Regions from separate parts of the Lactiplantibacillus sp. YT640 genome, predicted to be linked through region 1. Evidence: riboswitches for the same ligand, from Rfam matches in the RefSeq annotation. Region 1 holds a riboswitch; the other holds the start of a gene.
What was found. Region 1 has a riboswitch for preQ1 ahead of ACOV1R_RS05105 (nucleoside hydrolase). Riboswitches for the same ligand answer to the same signal wherever they lie in the genome.

Region 1 (7,591 bases):
GAGACGGCGGCCGCAACGCCTAATAGTCCAAGCACGTTTAGAATCAAGCGTGGCAACAGGGGCAGGGCGGGAATCTGTAGCCAATCCCAAAAGTAGCCGATAAATTGGACCAGGTAACTAAAGGGCACGATATAGAGCAAGTTGGAGATAAACCGACGCCGATCAAAGTGACCTAACAGAAGTTGGTTGAGAATCGTGACAACCACACCGTACATTAACAAGGTGGTTCCTAATGAAATATGGGTCCAGTCAGCTAGATTAACGCTGGAGCCAGTCCAGACGGCACTGCCTAGGCTGGTGGCGATGGTGAGCGCGTTGGCAGCAGAATTCAGAATAATGGAAAAAACTAAAAAACCAAAACGTTGACGAAAATCAGGAATGTTCAACACGACTAAGCGACCTTTCAGTTAACAGTATATGAGTTATTATAACCGCTTTCATAAGTAGATGTCACGGCTAGACTTGTAAAAATATGCTATACTAATTGCACAATAGATTTTACGGTTGAAGGACACTTCAAGAATTCGGACTACTTTTGGGTTGGGTAGTCAGAGCTTGCGGTGCCCTTTTTTAGGAGGTTTTTAATGGATTATGTTGGTAGTTTAGCGTTGATTTTAATTGTTACGGCGGTTGCGGGGCACCTGAGTGTCCGAATGGGCTTACCCGCGGTGATTGGTCAATTGTTAAGTGGAATTGTACTTGGCCCAGCCGTATTAGGTTGGGTCTCAGCAACAAGTTTTATCAAAGACTTCGCGGAGCTTGGCGTGATTATTTTAATGTTCATGGCCGGTTTAGAGAGCGATTTGAAATTGCTGAAGAAGTATTGGCGTCCTAGCTTGTTAGTTGCGGTCCTGGGGGTCATTCTACCCGTTGCGGTGATTGACTGGTGTAGCCAACTATTTCACCTTAACGCCACTGAAAGTTTGTTCTTGGGCGTAACCTTCGCGGCCACATCGGTTTCGATTTCAGTCGCGGTTCTCAAAGAGTTAGGCGCCCTCGATGGTAAAGAAGGGACGACGATTTTAGGTGCAGCGGTCGTTGATGACGTCCTGGCTGTTTTGATTCTGAGTTTGATGATCAGCTTATTTGGCAGTGAAGTCAGTGGTGGCGGTAGTCATGCCTCAACCAACTTGGGACTCTCGCTGGCGATTCAGTTGGCGTTCTTTGTGGCGCTGTACTTTGTGGTCAAGTGGGTGGTGCCACATTTAATGGCCGTGGGGAATGCTCTACTGGTTCCAACCTCCATCACGCTGATGTCACTAGTGATTTGTTTTGGACTCTCATACTTAGCGGACGCAATCGGTTTAAGTGCTGTGATTGGCGCGTTCTTTGCCGGTATCGCCGTTGGTCAGACGGACTATCATGAAGTTATCGATGAGCATATTCAACCCATTGGTAATGCTGTATTTATCCCAGTCTTTTTCGTTAGTATTGGGCTGAATATGTCATTCAATGGTTTCTTGAACGATTTTTGGTTCATCGTTGTGATTACCGTTGCGGCAATTGCCACTAAGCTCATTGGTGCCGGGGTCGGCGCACGGTTAGCGGGTTTTAATTGGTTAAGCGGCTATGAGATTGGCGCCGGCATGGTGTCACGTGGGGAGATGGCCCTGATCATTGCACAGATAGGTTATCAAGGTAAATTACTATCAGATGATCGTTATTCGGCAGTCATCACAGCAATCATTTTAACGACGCTGATTGCACCGCTATTACTTCGTCAGGCGGTTAAACGCCAACGTGAAGCTTAAAGCAATTGAAAATCCCAACTTGTTTGCGTGTTGCAAACGGGCTGGGATTTTTTAATCACGACATTATTCAGTTGTTAAACGTTGATAGTGGACTTCGGCGAGCTGACTATATCGATTGGTGTCAACTAATTCAAAGCGCTGTTGCTGGTCAATTGCTTTAAATAAGGGAATGCCGTCACCCAAAATGACTGGTGCAATCTGGATGTAGAGCTCATCAACTAAATCCGCAGCTAACAGCGGCATTAAGACGCCAGCACCGCCAACAATCCAAATGTTTTGGCCAGCAGTACGTCGCAAGTCTTCGACGATCTTCGTGACGGGGGTGTTGGTGAACTGGGTACGTTCATCACCGGTGTGGGGGTGGGAAGTCATGACAATATTGTGGGTCGCCGGATTATATGGATTAATGAGTTGATCAGTGGTTTGTTCCATCGTGTATTCGTAAGTATGGCGGCCCATGATGGCGGTATCAACTTGCTGCATAAATGCTTCGGTGGGGGCATCGTTGGCACCAGCTGTTTTGAACAGCCAGTCCAGCCGATTATCCTTAGTGGCTAAACAACTGTCAATTGAAATGGCCCCATAAAACTGAACTTTACGCATGATTCGACACCTACTTTATCTTTAGTAGTCATATTGTACCATGTTTTCCGGTCATTCACTTGCTGAACTCCGGTAAAAGTTCAGTAACATAATTAAATAATTGGTTCGAAATGGGAGGTGGGAAACTACTTAAGGTGTCGCTGGGAGCGTATGAATACTGCAAATAATGATGTTGCGGGGCTAATGGGGATGAGTATTTACAGCGGGTTAAGCAGGTCGTGGTGATCATTGTCGGAGAAGTAGCATGCGGCAATCAAGATGTGAGTCGGAGTAACGATTGGTGGTTTTCAAGGGCCCCACCGTCCGCTATAATTGGATTAGCATTTCATCACATACAGTTTGGCCTAATTAGGCGAGCTGGCCTGGTTCGTAAACTTCCCAGGATAAAAAACCAAGAACTTCAGTTATCGGAGGTAAGAGAATGAATGCGACGCGTAACGTTATTATTGACTGTGATCCCGGGATCGATGATAGTTTAGCACTATTATTGGCTCTTAAATCACCGGCACTTAATGTGATTGGGATTACAATTGTTTGTGGGAACGTGCCAACCCATATCGGTGCGGAAAATGCACTGAAAATTTTAGATTTGGCTGACCGATTGGATATTCCAGTCTATTTGGGCGCTAATCGCCCATTAGAAGTCGCCTACACGAGTGCGCAAGACACCCACGGCGATGATGGTTTAGGGAATAGTCAGATTCCAGCGGTAACGGCGGTACGACCGATTCAAGATGCCGCTGGTTTTATTGAAGAGACGCTGATTGAAGCACCTGATACTTCGATTTTAGCGTTGGGACCGTTGACGAACATTGCAACGGTACTGCAACGTGATCCACGCTTATTTGAACAAGTCGATCAATTTACACTGATGGGTGGAAGTTATCGGAGTCACGGTAATTGTTCGCCAGTGGCTGAATACAACTTCTGGTGTGACCCGGATGCGGCCAAGGTCGTCTTTGACTTGATGCCTGTTCCCATTCAGATGGTTGGTTTAGACGTCACGCGTAACATCGTGTTGACACCCAGTTTATTAACGTATATTAAAGACGTCAATCCAGCAATGGGGGCGTTTATTGAGAAAATTACAACCTTTTATTTTGACTTTCATTGGGAATATGAACGGGTTATTGGTTGTGTGATCAATGATCCGTTGGCCGTGGCCGGAATGCTTGACCCAACGATTCTGAGTGGCTTTGAAAGCTACACGACGGTTGTGACGGATGGTGTCGCGCGTGGGCAGTCAATCGTGGATGATCATGATTTTTGGCACAACACACCCAATAGTCAAATCATGACGAAGGTTGACGTCGTAGCTTTTTGGCGGTTGTTCTTAACGACTGTGGTCGGTGCGGCTGATCCTGATTTAACGCAAGTCTTGCACCAATTGGTGAGTGCATGAAGAGAATAAAAACGCGGGCAATTACGTTATTGGCGCTCTGCATTGCCCTGAATATTGTTGGCAGTAACATTGCCTTGATGTTAAAATTACCGATTTATTTAGATTCAATTGGTACCGTTTTGGCTGCTGCTGTGTTTGGACCACTGGGTGGAATGTTGGCCGGGGGTGCCACCGGAGTTATCGTGGGTGCGACGACAGACCTGTACTCGCTGTTCTTCATGCCCGTTCAACTGCTGACTGGGTTAGTTGCTGGTCTGCTATATCGGCGAATCAAGCCGGGCACGTGGCGGTCAAATTGGTGGCTAGCTGGTGTTATTTCACTTCCCGGAACACTTTTATCCACGGCGATTACGGTCATCTTATTTCATGGCATCACGTCGTCTGGTTCGAGCATGCTAGTCCAATTATTATTAGGTACCGGTATGGGCAAAGCGATGGCCGTCTTCTTGATACAAGTGGGAACGGATTATTTAGATCGGTTTATCACAGTGTACGTGGTCGCACTTGTTTACCGCGCATTGCGATATAAATTGCCGCAAGCTAATTAGTTGAACGGATGACTTGGTGTCGGATGACTAAATCTAAGCATGTTTACGCTAACTCGCACTTTTTCCAGCGGGCCGAAGCAGGCTGTCTTTGAGCTTGGTAAACTCTAGCTTTCGATTTGTAGTACCTGATAAGTTGTGTGAATATGAACAATAAAAATGACCTCGCAGGAATATTATTGCGAGGTCATTTTTGTTGTTATGAGGTTAAAGTGCAGTGGTCAATATCGCTACGAATCGCGGCGACTCATCTTACCATCTTCAATTTGATAGACCACGTCACAGTCATCAATTAGCCGCTGGTCATGGGTCACCATTACGATGGCCTTTTGGTGCTGATGAGCTTCGTTGGCGAGGCGCTTGACGACGTCGATGGAGCGGGGCGTGTCCAGGCTGGCGGTCGGTTCGTCTGCGAGAATGACGCTTGGATCATTGTAAAGAGCGCGGGCGATGGCAACACGTTGGCGTTCACCACCGGAGAGGTCACTTGGGTAGGCATCCCGAACTTCAGTAAGGGCTAACTCTGCTAGTAATTCATCGGTGCCTGCTTGATCAAATTTGCGCCGGGCCATTTTATCGACGAGCTTGAACTGTTCACGAACCGTCAGGAATGGAATCAGATTGGAACTCTGCAAGATAAAGCCAATTTCATTGAAACGGTAGGCTAAGCGCTGTTTTTCCGTTTGATTCGATAGTGGTTGTCCGTTCAGAATAACTTGACCACTTGTTGGCGTTTGTAAACCGGCAGCAATCGTCAAAAAGGTGGATTTACCTGAGCCAGAGGGGCCGATAATCGCGACGAATTGGCCAGCACTGACTTCGAAATTGGCATCAGTCAAAGCGTTAACAGCGGTATGACCGTGACCAAATTGTTTATTAATATTTTGTAAGGCTAAAACTGGTTGACTCATTGATATCATCCTCCTTATCCAATGGCAACGACGGGGTCAATCTTGGCGACAGTCCGCCATGAGAGTAAGGCACCGACGACTGCAGCTAACAAGAGAGCCACACTATAAATACCAAATTGTGGCCAGTCAGTGGCGAATGGTAATCCGGCGGGCATGATTTGCGCGAGGCCTAACGTAATTAGAAGGCCGATGCCGATACCAATGATTGCCATGACGACACTTTGGGTGAGTAGGGCAGCCAAGATGTGTTTGGTACCAATACCTTGTACTTTTAAGACCCCGAACAAGGCTTGTTTTTGAAGGGTCAGAACGAACATGAAAATTCCAATCACGGCTAGGGCAATTGCGAACAAGAAGTAAATCATCGTGTTGAGTGTCAACTGCTCAGCGCTGTATCCTGGTAATTTTTCAATAAACGTGACAATTGATAAACGTTGCATGTTGCCATGATGTTGAGTCTTGAAATGACTCTTTTTAGTCACAAAGGCGTTGACCGGTTGTTGATCGCCACTGGTGATGGGATTACCTTTGAGACGATTGAGCGTGGCAACGTCCGTGTAGACCGTTGGCGCAATACTATAGGTACTAGCTTTGAAAGTACCGACGATCGTTACCTTTTGATCAGTGGTCCCAATGCGAACTTTCTGACCAATCCGATAGCCTTTGTCTTTTAATCCCGCGGAAATCAATAATTGATTCTTGCCGTTGATTCGGTGTCCTGAGATGACTTTTGGCATCAGAAAACTATCGCGAGTGGTCCCAAAAGCGCTAGCGTTAGTCTTTTGACCATTACTGGCAGTTCGTAAAGTACCGGACAGACTAGCTAAGGGTGCGACGTCCTGACCTTTGATTCGATCTTGGTCTGCTAGTTTTAATTGGGATGCTGACAGTGTCTGATTCGCATCTTCGTTCAAATAAACTGTTTGAGCATGCCACTGGTCAACAGCCTGACGATTACCATTGGATAACCCGTTAGCAAGGCCCGCTAGCATAAAGACGACGAGGGCAATTAGTAGCAAAACCCCGCTAAGTAGCCCATATCTGAGTTTTTCGTGGGCCATTTCTTTTAAGCCTAAATACATGTCAATTCCTCCCTTTTAATTTCATTTATCAAGTGATAAATCAATGTGGTAATCGTATCACGTTCATTTTTGTAAATCAAATTTTTTATTTAATTACCAGGCTAAATTATTTCGAAATGGGTACCAAGGCTGGTATGATTAATTTATTGAATAGAGAGGCAGGTAATTATTAATGGTGAACAAGCAATTCAATCATCGGGCCGCAGTTATTGCTGGTGTGACTGGTGGTGTGATTTCTGGTTTAGTTAAGTTAGGGTGGGAGAATATCTTACCGCCACGAACGCCACAGCGGGATCAAACGAATCCCCCACAACAATTATTGCAACAAATTGGGATTCCCGCCAGCGTTACGCATGCAACGTATTCATATTCTGGTCATGATTTACCAGGTGTCAGCTATGTCATGCATTTCGGATTCTCAACGACGTTTGCTGTGGCCTATAGTTTATGGGCTCGCAAGCACCCCCGGGCAAAAGGTGGCAGCAGCGCGTTGTATGGGTTAGGTATCTGGACAGCCTTTCACCATGGTATCTTGCCAGCACTGGGGACCGTTCCCGCTGCGAAGGATCAACCAATGACCGAACACGTGTCAGAAGCCATTGGGCATGTTTTATGGATGTGGACCGCTGATTGGGTTAGTGCCGCTGTCTATGACCGGATGACCCGTTCCAAATAGCGGTTTAAATCGGTTAGTGAGTGACGACATGATGAGGTGTTGTAGCCGCAGCCGTTGAATAAAGTTGTTGCTTGAAAAACTAGCTTGGTTAGGAATGATTACAACTACTAACCAAGCTAGTTTTAATTGTCGCTATTTTGGTTAATGTTCGGATTCTGATGGTAACGGAAATAGTGATTCACCGCGACAATTACGTGATTATGAGGAAAGCAACTGAGATTAACGTCTATTACAATGGGACCATTTGATTTTAATGATTGATTTTTTAATTTAATTCTCATATTGACTGAAAATGTGCTAAAATATTAATATTGTGTGCAATATTTCATAAAAACATCCATAAATGAGAATGGGGCGGAAGTAGCTTGGAAAAGCAGGGGAAGATGAAGCGGTATCGCCAGTTCCGATTGAGCTTGGGCTGGCAGATCTTAATTGGGCTAGTGCTTGGAATTGTATTAGGGGTCGTCTTTTATGGCAATAAAACGGCGATTACTGCGATGCAAAACATCGGGACGATGTTCATCAGTCTGATTCAAATGATCGTTTTACCAATCGTGGTGGCATGTCTGATTACCGGGATTGCTAATATGGGCGACCTCAAAAAGTTAGGTCGGATCGGTG
Region 2 (7,591 bases), on a different contig from region 1:
CGTTGATCAGACATTCAATCAGATTACTGTTGACGGTGACACGTCTACTAATGACATGGTGGTCACGTTGGCGAATGGTCTGGCAGATAATCCGAGTTTACAAGCGGGTACCACCGACTATGATATTTTTAATCAGGCGTTGCACTATGTCTTAGGCCAACTTGCCAAGCAAATTGCCGCTGACGGTGAGGGTGCGACCAAGTTAGTCGAATGTAATGTGGTCCACGCCGCTACAACGTTTGATGGTCAGCAAATCGCCAAAGCAATTGTTGGCTCTAACCTCGTTAAGGCGGCCATTTTCGGTGAAGACCCGAATTGGGGGCGAATCATTAGCACGATTGGCGCCACTGATGCAGACATCGATGTGGCGACGGTCGATATTGAAATGAACGGCGTTTTACTTGTTCAACAAAGTCTGGCCGTTGACTTTGATATGGCAGCGGTGCAGGCGACCTTACGTGATAACCAGATTATGATCGATGTTGATTTACATCACGGTACAGCAAGTGGTCAGGCTTGGGGTTGTGACTTGACTTACAATTACGTCAAAATTAACGCGAGCTATCATACTTAAACGGAGGTGGTGAAAATGACAAAATTAATTGTAATTAAGATTGGGGGCCAGGCGATTAGCCAATTGAGCACCACTTTCTTTGACCAAATCGCACAGTGGTACCAACAGCATTATCAGATTCTGATCGTACACGGTGGGGGGCCAATGATCAATCGACTGACGACTCAGCTTGCTTTGCCCGTGCATAAGGTGAACGGGTTGCGGGTGACGGATGCGGCGACCTTAGTGCTCACCAAGTTGGCCCTGCTAGGAGATGCGCAACCAGCCTTACTTGCAAAATTAACGCAACATCACCTACCTGTGTTGGGGCTCAATGCGGCGGATAATCAGTTACTAACTGGTGAATTGATTGATTATCGACAGCTAGGGTATGTCGGCCGGCTCACCGCTGTCAATCAAGTGCAATTAATGCAATTGTTGGCTCATCATATCGGTATTTTGGCCCCTTTAGCCTTAACCGAGACGGGACAATGGCTCAATGTCAATGCGGATATGGCAGCGACCGTGCTAGCCCAACAACTACATGCTGAAAAATTGGTTTTGCTAACCGATGTCCCGGGAATTATACATCACGGTAATGTGATGACATCACTATCGCCACAACAAGCTCAGCAATTGATTCGAACAGCTGTGATCACCGCGGGAATGCAACCCAAAGTTCAAGCTGCAATTGCCGCGATTCAGACGGGAGTCAAGCAGGCTATTATTACGAATGCAATCGATCAACCAGGAACCGCAATTATTCAGGAGGTGGCCGTATGACCATGCAACACGTGTTTCCAACCTATCAACGTTTTCCATTTGCCATTACGGATGGTCAGGGCGTTCATCTGACTGATAATCATGGCAAGACGTATTTAGATTTTACGGCGGGAATCGGGGTCTGCAACTTTGGGTATCACCAACCACAAATTCAGGCGGCCGTCACCCAGCAGTTGACGCATATCTGGCATACGTCGAATTTATACGAAAATGAATTACAAGATGCCGTTGCCGGCCTGTTAGCGAATGGTGAAGAGCGACTCGTATACTTTGCAAATTCCGGAACCGAAGCCAATGAAGCTGCATTAAAACTCGCACGGAAGTACACGGGTAAAACCGGCATCTTAGCTTTTCAGCATTCATTTCACGGTCGAACCTATGGCGCTATGTCGATGACGGGCAATCCTCATATTCAGGCTGGCTATGCGCCATTAGTGCCTGGCATCACGTTTGCAACCTATAATGACGACGCGGCTTTGGACAAAATCACACCAGAGTTGGCGGCCGTTATTTTAGAAGTCGTTCAAGGTGAAGGCGGCGTCTTTGCGGGACAAACAGCTTGGTTACAAGCGGTTAATGCGAAATGCCAAGCAACGGGTGTTTTGTTGATTATTGATGAGGTGCAGACGGGAATCGGTCGGACTGGTTACCGGATGGCCTATGAAGGTTACGGCCTGGATCCTGATATCTACACGGTCGCCAAGGGCTTAGCGAATGGCTTGCCAGTGGGGGCAATGGTTGGTCGGCGGCAATTAGCCACTGCCTTTGGTCCGGGCAGCCATGGCTCGACGTTCGCCGGTAATGCTGTTGCTATGGCGGCGGCAAAACGTGTCTTGACCCAATTAACACCGGCGCTGTTAACGACGGTTCGGGCCCATGCCGAACTTGTCTGGCAAGCCCTAGCGACTCAAGTCGAACCGATACCGGTAGTTAAACAAATCACGGGGAAGGGCCTAATGATTGGAATCCACTTAGATGAACAAATGCCGGTTAATCAAGTCATTACCCGGCTACAAGTAGAAGGCTTATTGACGTTATCAGCTGGCGATAATACGTTACGTTTGTTACCCCTAATTGTGATGCAACCGGCCGATTTATTAGCTGGGATTGCCTTGATTGCAAAGGTACTGACAACTTTGACAACGGAGGTCACGACGAATGAATAATCAATTTGAAGGTCGGTCATTCTTGAAGGAAATCGACTATACACCAACAGAATTAGCTTACTTAATTGACTTTGCTAGTCACTTGAAGACCCTTAAAGCACACCATATCCCACACCCTTATTTACAAGGAAAAAATATTGCGTTGCTGTTTGAAAAAACGTCGACACGGACACGTTCTGCGTTTACTGTGGCGGCTAATGATCTGGGCGCGAATCCAGAGTTTTTGGGTAAGGACGACATCCAATTCGGGACGAAGGAGTCAGTTGTTGATACGGCGAAAGTACTGGGGTCCATGTATGATGGTATTGAATTTCGGGGCTTTAAACAAAGCACGGTCGAAGACTTAGCGACCTATAGTGGTGTGCCAGTCTGGAACGGATTGACCGATGAGTGGCACCCGACGCAGATTTTAGCGGATTTTTTAACATTAAAGGAACATTTTGGTCATTTAAAAGGGTTGACGTTAGCGTACGTTGGTGATGGTCGCAATAATATGGCTAATAGTTTACTTGTGGCGGGAGCGATGCTCGGCATCAATATCGCTATCGGGGCCCCGGTAGCGTTACAGCCAGCCCCAGCAGTGGTCGCGTTGGCCCAACAGTATGCGCAGGCAGCTGGGAGCACGGTCGTGATTACGGCTGATCCGCAACAAGCCGTTACTCAGGCTGATGCGCTTTATACGGATGTCTGGGTCTCAATGGGCGAGCAGGTCGACTATGGTGAGCGGATCAAGCAACTATTGCCGTTTCAAATTAATACTGCGTTACTCGCAGCTACTGGCAAGTCATCGACGATTGTCATGCATTGCTTACCAGCACTACACGATCTAAAGACGCAGCTGGGAGCCAAATTAGGCGAACAGTACGGAATGACGGCGTTTGAAATTACGGATGATGTCTTCCAGAGTAAGCAGGCGGTCGTCTTTGAAGAGGCCGGCAACCGGATGCCAGCAATTAAGGCGGTAATGGCGGCTACATTAGGTAACTTATTTATTCCTACCAGCATTTTCAATTAGCAAGCTTGCGGGAACTACTAGAGCGTGCTACGATTATATTCGCTTTGTTTCAATCAATACGTGGTTCGTAACCATCCCACGTTAAAAAAACTAGGAGGAATTAAGCGAATGACACAATCAAAAATTCGACCATGGATTATCAACGCCCTAGTCGCTGCAATGTATGTTGTACTATGCCTAGGCCCCGCAGCTTTTAGCTTAGCATCGGGCGCAATTCAATTCCGCGTTTCTGAAGGGTTGAACCACTTAGCCGTGTTCAATCGCAAGTATATTTGGGGAATTGTTGCTGGCGTTATTTTGTTTGACGCTTTTGGTCCCGGTGCGAGTCTCCTCAACGTTCTCTTTGGTGGCGGCCAATCATTATTAGCCCTGCTGGTATTGACGTGGTTGGCCCCTAAGTTGAAGACGGTTTGGCAACGGATGTTACTGAATATCGCGCTATTCACCGTTTCGATGTTTATGATCGCACTGATGATTACCATGATGAGTAGCGGCGTCGCTTTCTGGCCGACGTATCTAACAACTGCTTTATCAGAGTTGATTATCATGAGTATCACCGCGCCAATTATGTACAGCTTGGATCGGGTCTTGCACTTTAGTGACCGGATTCAGTAGGGTGTGATTTTTACAAATCAGACTAAAAACCGTTATTTCGATGAAGGATGAGTCATTGAAATAATGGTTTTTTTGTCGAGTCATTACGATGTCAGTTGAACAAAATAATCTAATCGACTCATAGTGAAGTTGGCGATGAGAGTTCATTATGGGCAGATATAGTGCATAATGACTGATGTTTATTTCAGAACCCAGACAATTATTTGAAGTAAGCACGCGTATAATCGTTTTCGCCAACCGCATGATAGCTGACACCATTTAAATTAGAATTTACAAGGTGACTTTCAGTCATGTTGTAAAGCGGTACGACTGCTGCTGTTTGGTTGAGACGTTTGGCGGCAGTTCTCATATTTTGCCAGTATGATTGTGTGTTAGTTGCGTTCTGGTTGTGTGCAGCGGTGATTTGTTGATTGAAAACAGTGTCATCATAGTGCCCGTAGTTTTGCGGATTGTTCTTTGTCAGAATGTCGAAAAAGGAAATCGGGTCCGCGTAGTCTGCTAGCCAGAGTGTATAAGTCAAATCGTAATTTCCGTTAGTAACTGCTTCGCCGGAGGCCTTTGAAGGTATCGCTGAAACTGACATTTTGGCATGTTTCAGGTTTTGTGCTACAGCGGCTTGAACAAACTGGTCAATATTCTTAGCGACCGTCGTGTCATCACTAACTAGCTTTAATGTTACAGAAGAACGGTCAAGTTGCTTGAGACCCTTATTCCATAATACTTGTGCTTTAGCAACATTGTGTCGGTAGGTGCTTTGAGTTTCAGTACCAAAATCCTTGCCCGTAGTGGGATCGGTGGTTAAACCTGGTGTGACATAATTGTAAGCAGGTGTTGAACCATCACTCAAAATATTTTTGGTGAGTGTTTTTTTATTAAGCACAAGATTCAAGGCTTGACGTAAATATTGATTGTTTAAAGCCCGATTTTTTTGCATGTTGAGACGTAAATAATAAGTGCCAGCTTTACTGACGTGTTTCAGATGCGAGTCATTTTGAACACCCTGCGCGGTGACGCCGGTGACAGTAGCGTCATCTAATTTATTTTGTGAGAAGAGATTATGGGCAGTTGTGGAGTCTTTGACAACTTGCATTGTTATTTTATTTAACTTGATGTCACTTTTATCGTAATAGTATGTATTTTTTAACAAATTCCAAGAATCATTAGTCCCGTTCCAACCTTTAACGGCGAACGGGCCATTGTAGGCCATTTTTGTACTAGTAGTTCCGTAATCTTTCCCGTATTTGGACACCACTTGATGATCCTGGGGAAAGAAAGCGGGCATGGTGAGCATCTTACTCAAGTATGGCATGGCGTGGCTGAGCGTAACTTTTAAAGTGTGCTTATTCACTGCAGTAACGCCCAATGATTTAACAGATTTATGTCCGGCTGAAATTTGAGCAGCGTTTTTGATACCTTCGTATATGTAACTATAACCAGAGGTAGAAGTGGCACTGACAGAGCGTTGCCAAGCTGTTACGAAATCTTTGGCAGTGACGGTGTGACCATTACTCCACTTTGCATTTCGTCGTAAGTGAAAGGTGTAGGTTTTGCCATGATTTGTTGGTTTAACGACTTTAGTGGCCATTGCACCGACCACTTTATTCTGAGCGTTCATGCGATAGAGGCCTTCCATGGATTGTTGTAAGACGTTCCATTGTGTAAGTGTGGCTGTATTTGAGGTATCCAATGAGGTTAATTCACTATCCTGCATCAAATGCAGGGTTTTCCTGGTGGTTGTGACATTGGCATGTGCTTGCCCACAAGCGGTTAGACTACTTAGTACTAGTAAAAGGCAACTAATAGTTGTCAATTTTTTCATCAACATTAGCGTTCCTCCTCAATTAATATGCTGTAAATTGATTGGTTTCGACATCGGTGAGATAGCGTCTCAAGCTATGGAAGAAAGCGGTGGGATTATCTACACTATGACAATGACCACCATCTGGCGTTAAAGTTAACCGTGCCTTTGGAAGAGTTCGCTGCATACGCCGGGCAACTGATAGCGGCATCGTGTCGTATTCCCCAAAAGTGAGTAAAGTAGGTGTCATGATTTTATGGAGGTTTGCACGTTGATCCCAGCCATTTAATGCCCCAACCATCACGAATTCGTTATTGCCCTGAAAATAATTATAAACAGGGGTAGCTAGTGTTGAGACTAATTGACGAGGCGCATTTTCCGGATGACGACAAACGAAGTGCCGGTTGAGAGTCGTGACAAGGCTTTTGTATTCTGGATCATCAAAGGCCTCCGCGTTTTCAATATCTTGCATATAGCTAACTTGGCTCGCTATTAACGTTTGTTCGCGCAATTTATTGACGTGTGGTGTGTATTCAGCGATGTTATCAATCATACTCATGATAATTAAGCCTTTGAGGTGCTGACCATATTTCAGAGCATATTCTTGAGCCAATAAGCCCCCCCACGAGTGACCAAGTAAGTAAAAGTCTTCGAGTCCGAGCTGCTGGCGGACTTCTTCTAATTCAGACAAATAATAATCCAAAGACAAGAACTGTTGATTTTCAGGCCTTGAAAAGTCAGGTTGATCTGAGTAAAAGGAGCCTAATTGATCATACATGCTGATTTGAAAATTTTCTTCACCTAGCTCAGTGGCAAAGTTTTCAAATTCAGTATGATTACTACCAGGGCCACCGTGAACGCATAATACTTTGACTGGCCCGTGACCAACTGTCCGAGTAAATAAATGAAAACCATTTTTTAGCTGTATTAAATGAGTTCCTGTTAACATAGAAATTCCTCCTTCGATTAGACAATAAAAACGCCCTATACCAATCAAGTAGTTGATTGATATAGGGCGTTTCCGCGGTACCACCTATTATTTGCCAGTAAACTGGCCTCACTTCACGCACGGTAAGTTAAGTGACGATGCGCTAGCATGATAATGGATGCTGCCATTAAGTACTCACAAATAATGATCGCACTTACCGTGATTAGGGGATTTTCACAAGATAGCAATATGAATTCCTTTCACCAACCGGAACCTCTCTGAACAATTGCTTAAGTGCTACTTTCCTAATCGTCGCGTTTAATTATTTTCTAATCTTTATTTAATGTTGACTACTTTATCATTGACTATTATGTTTGTCAAACGATTTTAGATAAATGATATTGGTCGTTAAAATTAGCAGGTAGATTTAAATAGTTTGAAATTAGTCAGCGATAATTTAATGCTTCATCAAGATTCCAGTGTGTGTTCTACTAAGACTTCCGGAGCTGGGTGCCAATTGCTGGAACACAGCTGACCCGAACACGTTTCGTCAATATGGCATTAGGGAGTGAACGGCCAGCATTTGAGACGCGATATTTTGACTCAAATCTGCGCCCACCACGTTCCGACAATTGACAAAAATGCCTGTAAGTCGGTGGTAGGACGCTTCAGCCAGACAGGTTTACGCTAATTCGAACTGTTTTCAGCAGTCTTAAGCTGGTCGCTTTTGAAC

Region 2: another riboswitch for preQ1. It lies ahead of ACOV1R_RS08190 (QueT transporter family protein); the one in region 1 lies ahead of ACOV1R_RS05105 (nucleoside hydrolase).

Annotation. Positions count from the first base shown of each region.
Region 1 is NZ_JBMNVY010000005.1:11,045-18,635, reverse strand. It holds gene ACOV1R_RS05120 (YczE/YyaS/YitT family protein) at 1-389, opposite strand, end outside; gene ACOV1R_RS05115 (cation:proton antiporter) at 585-1,751, shown strand; gene ACOV1R_RS05110 (dihydrofolate reductase family protein) at 1,815-2,354, opposite strand; PreQ1 riboswitch class I at 2,711-2,755, shown strand; gene ACOV1R_RS05105 (nucleoside hydrolase) at 2,776-3,756, shown strand; gene ACOV1R_RS05100 (ECF transporter S component) at 3,753-4,304, shown strand; gene ACOV1R_RS05095 (ABC transporter ATP-binding protein) at 4,532-5,212, opposite strand; gene ACOV1R_RS05090 (ABC transporter permease) at 5,227-6,294, opposite strand; gene ACOV1R_RS05085 (YagU family protein) at 6,467-6,970, shown strand; gene ACOV1R_RS05080 (cation:dicarboxylate symporter family transporter) at 7,354-7,591, shown strand, end outside.
Region 2 is NZ_JBMNVY010000009.1:57,059-64,649, forward strand. It holds gene argJ (bifunctional glutamate N-acetyltransferase/amino-acid acetyltransferase ArgJ) at 1-574, shown strand, start outside; gene argB (acetylglutamate kinase) at 590-1,336, shown strand; gene ACOV1R_RS08180 (acetylornithine transaminase) at 1,333-2,502, shown strand; gene argF (ornithine carbamoyltransferase) at 2,495-3,517, shown strand; PreQ1 riboswitch class I at 3,572-3,617, shown strand; gene ACOV1R_RS08190 (QueT transporter family protein) at 3,626-4,132, shown strand; gene ACOV1R_RS08195 (peptide ABC transporter substrate-binding protein) at 4,332-5,957, opposite strand; gene ACOV1R_RS08200 (proline iminopeptidase-family hydrolase) at 5,974-6,879, opposite strand.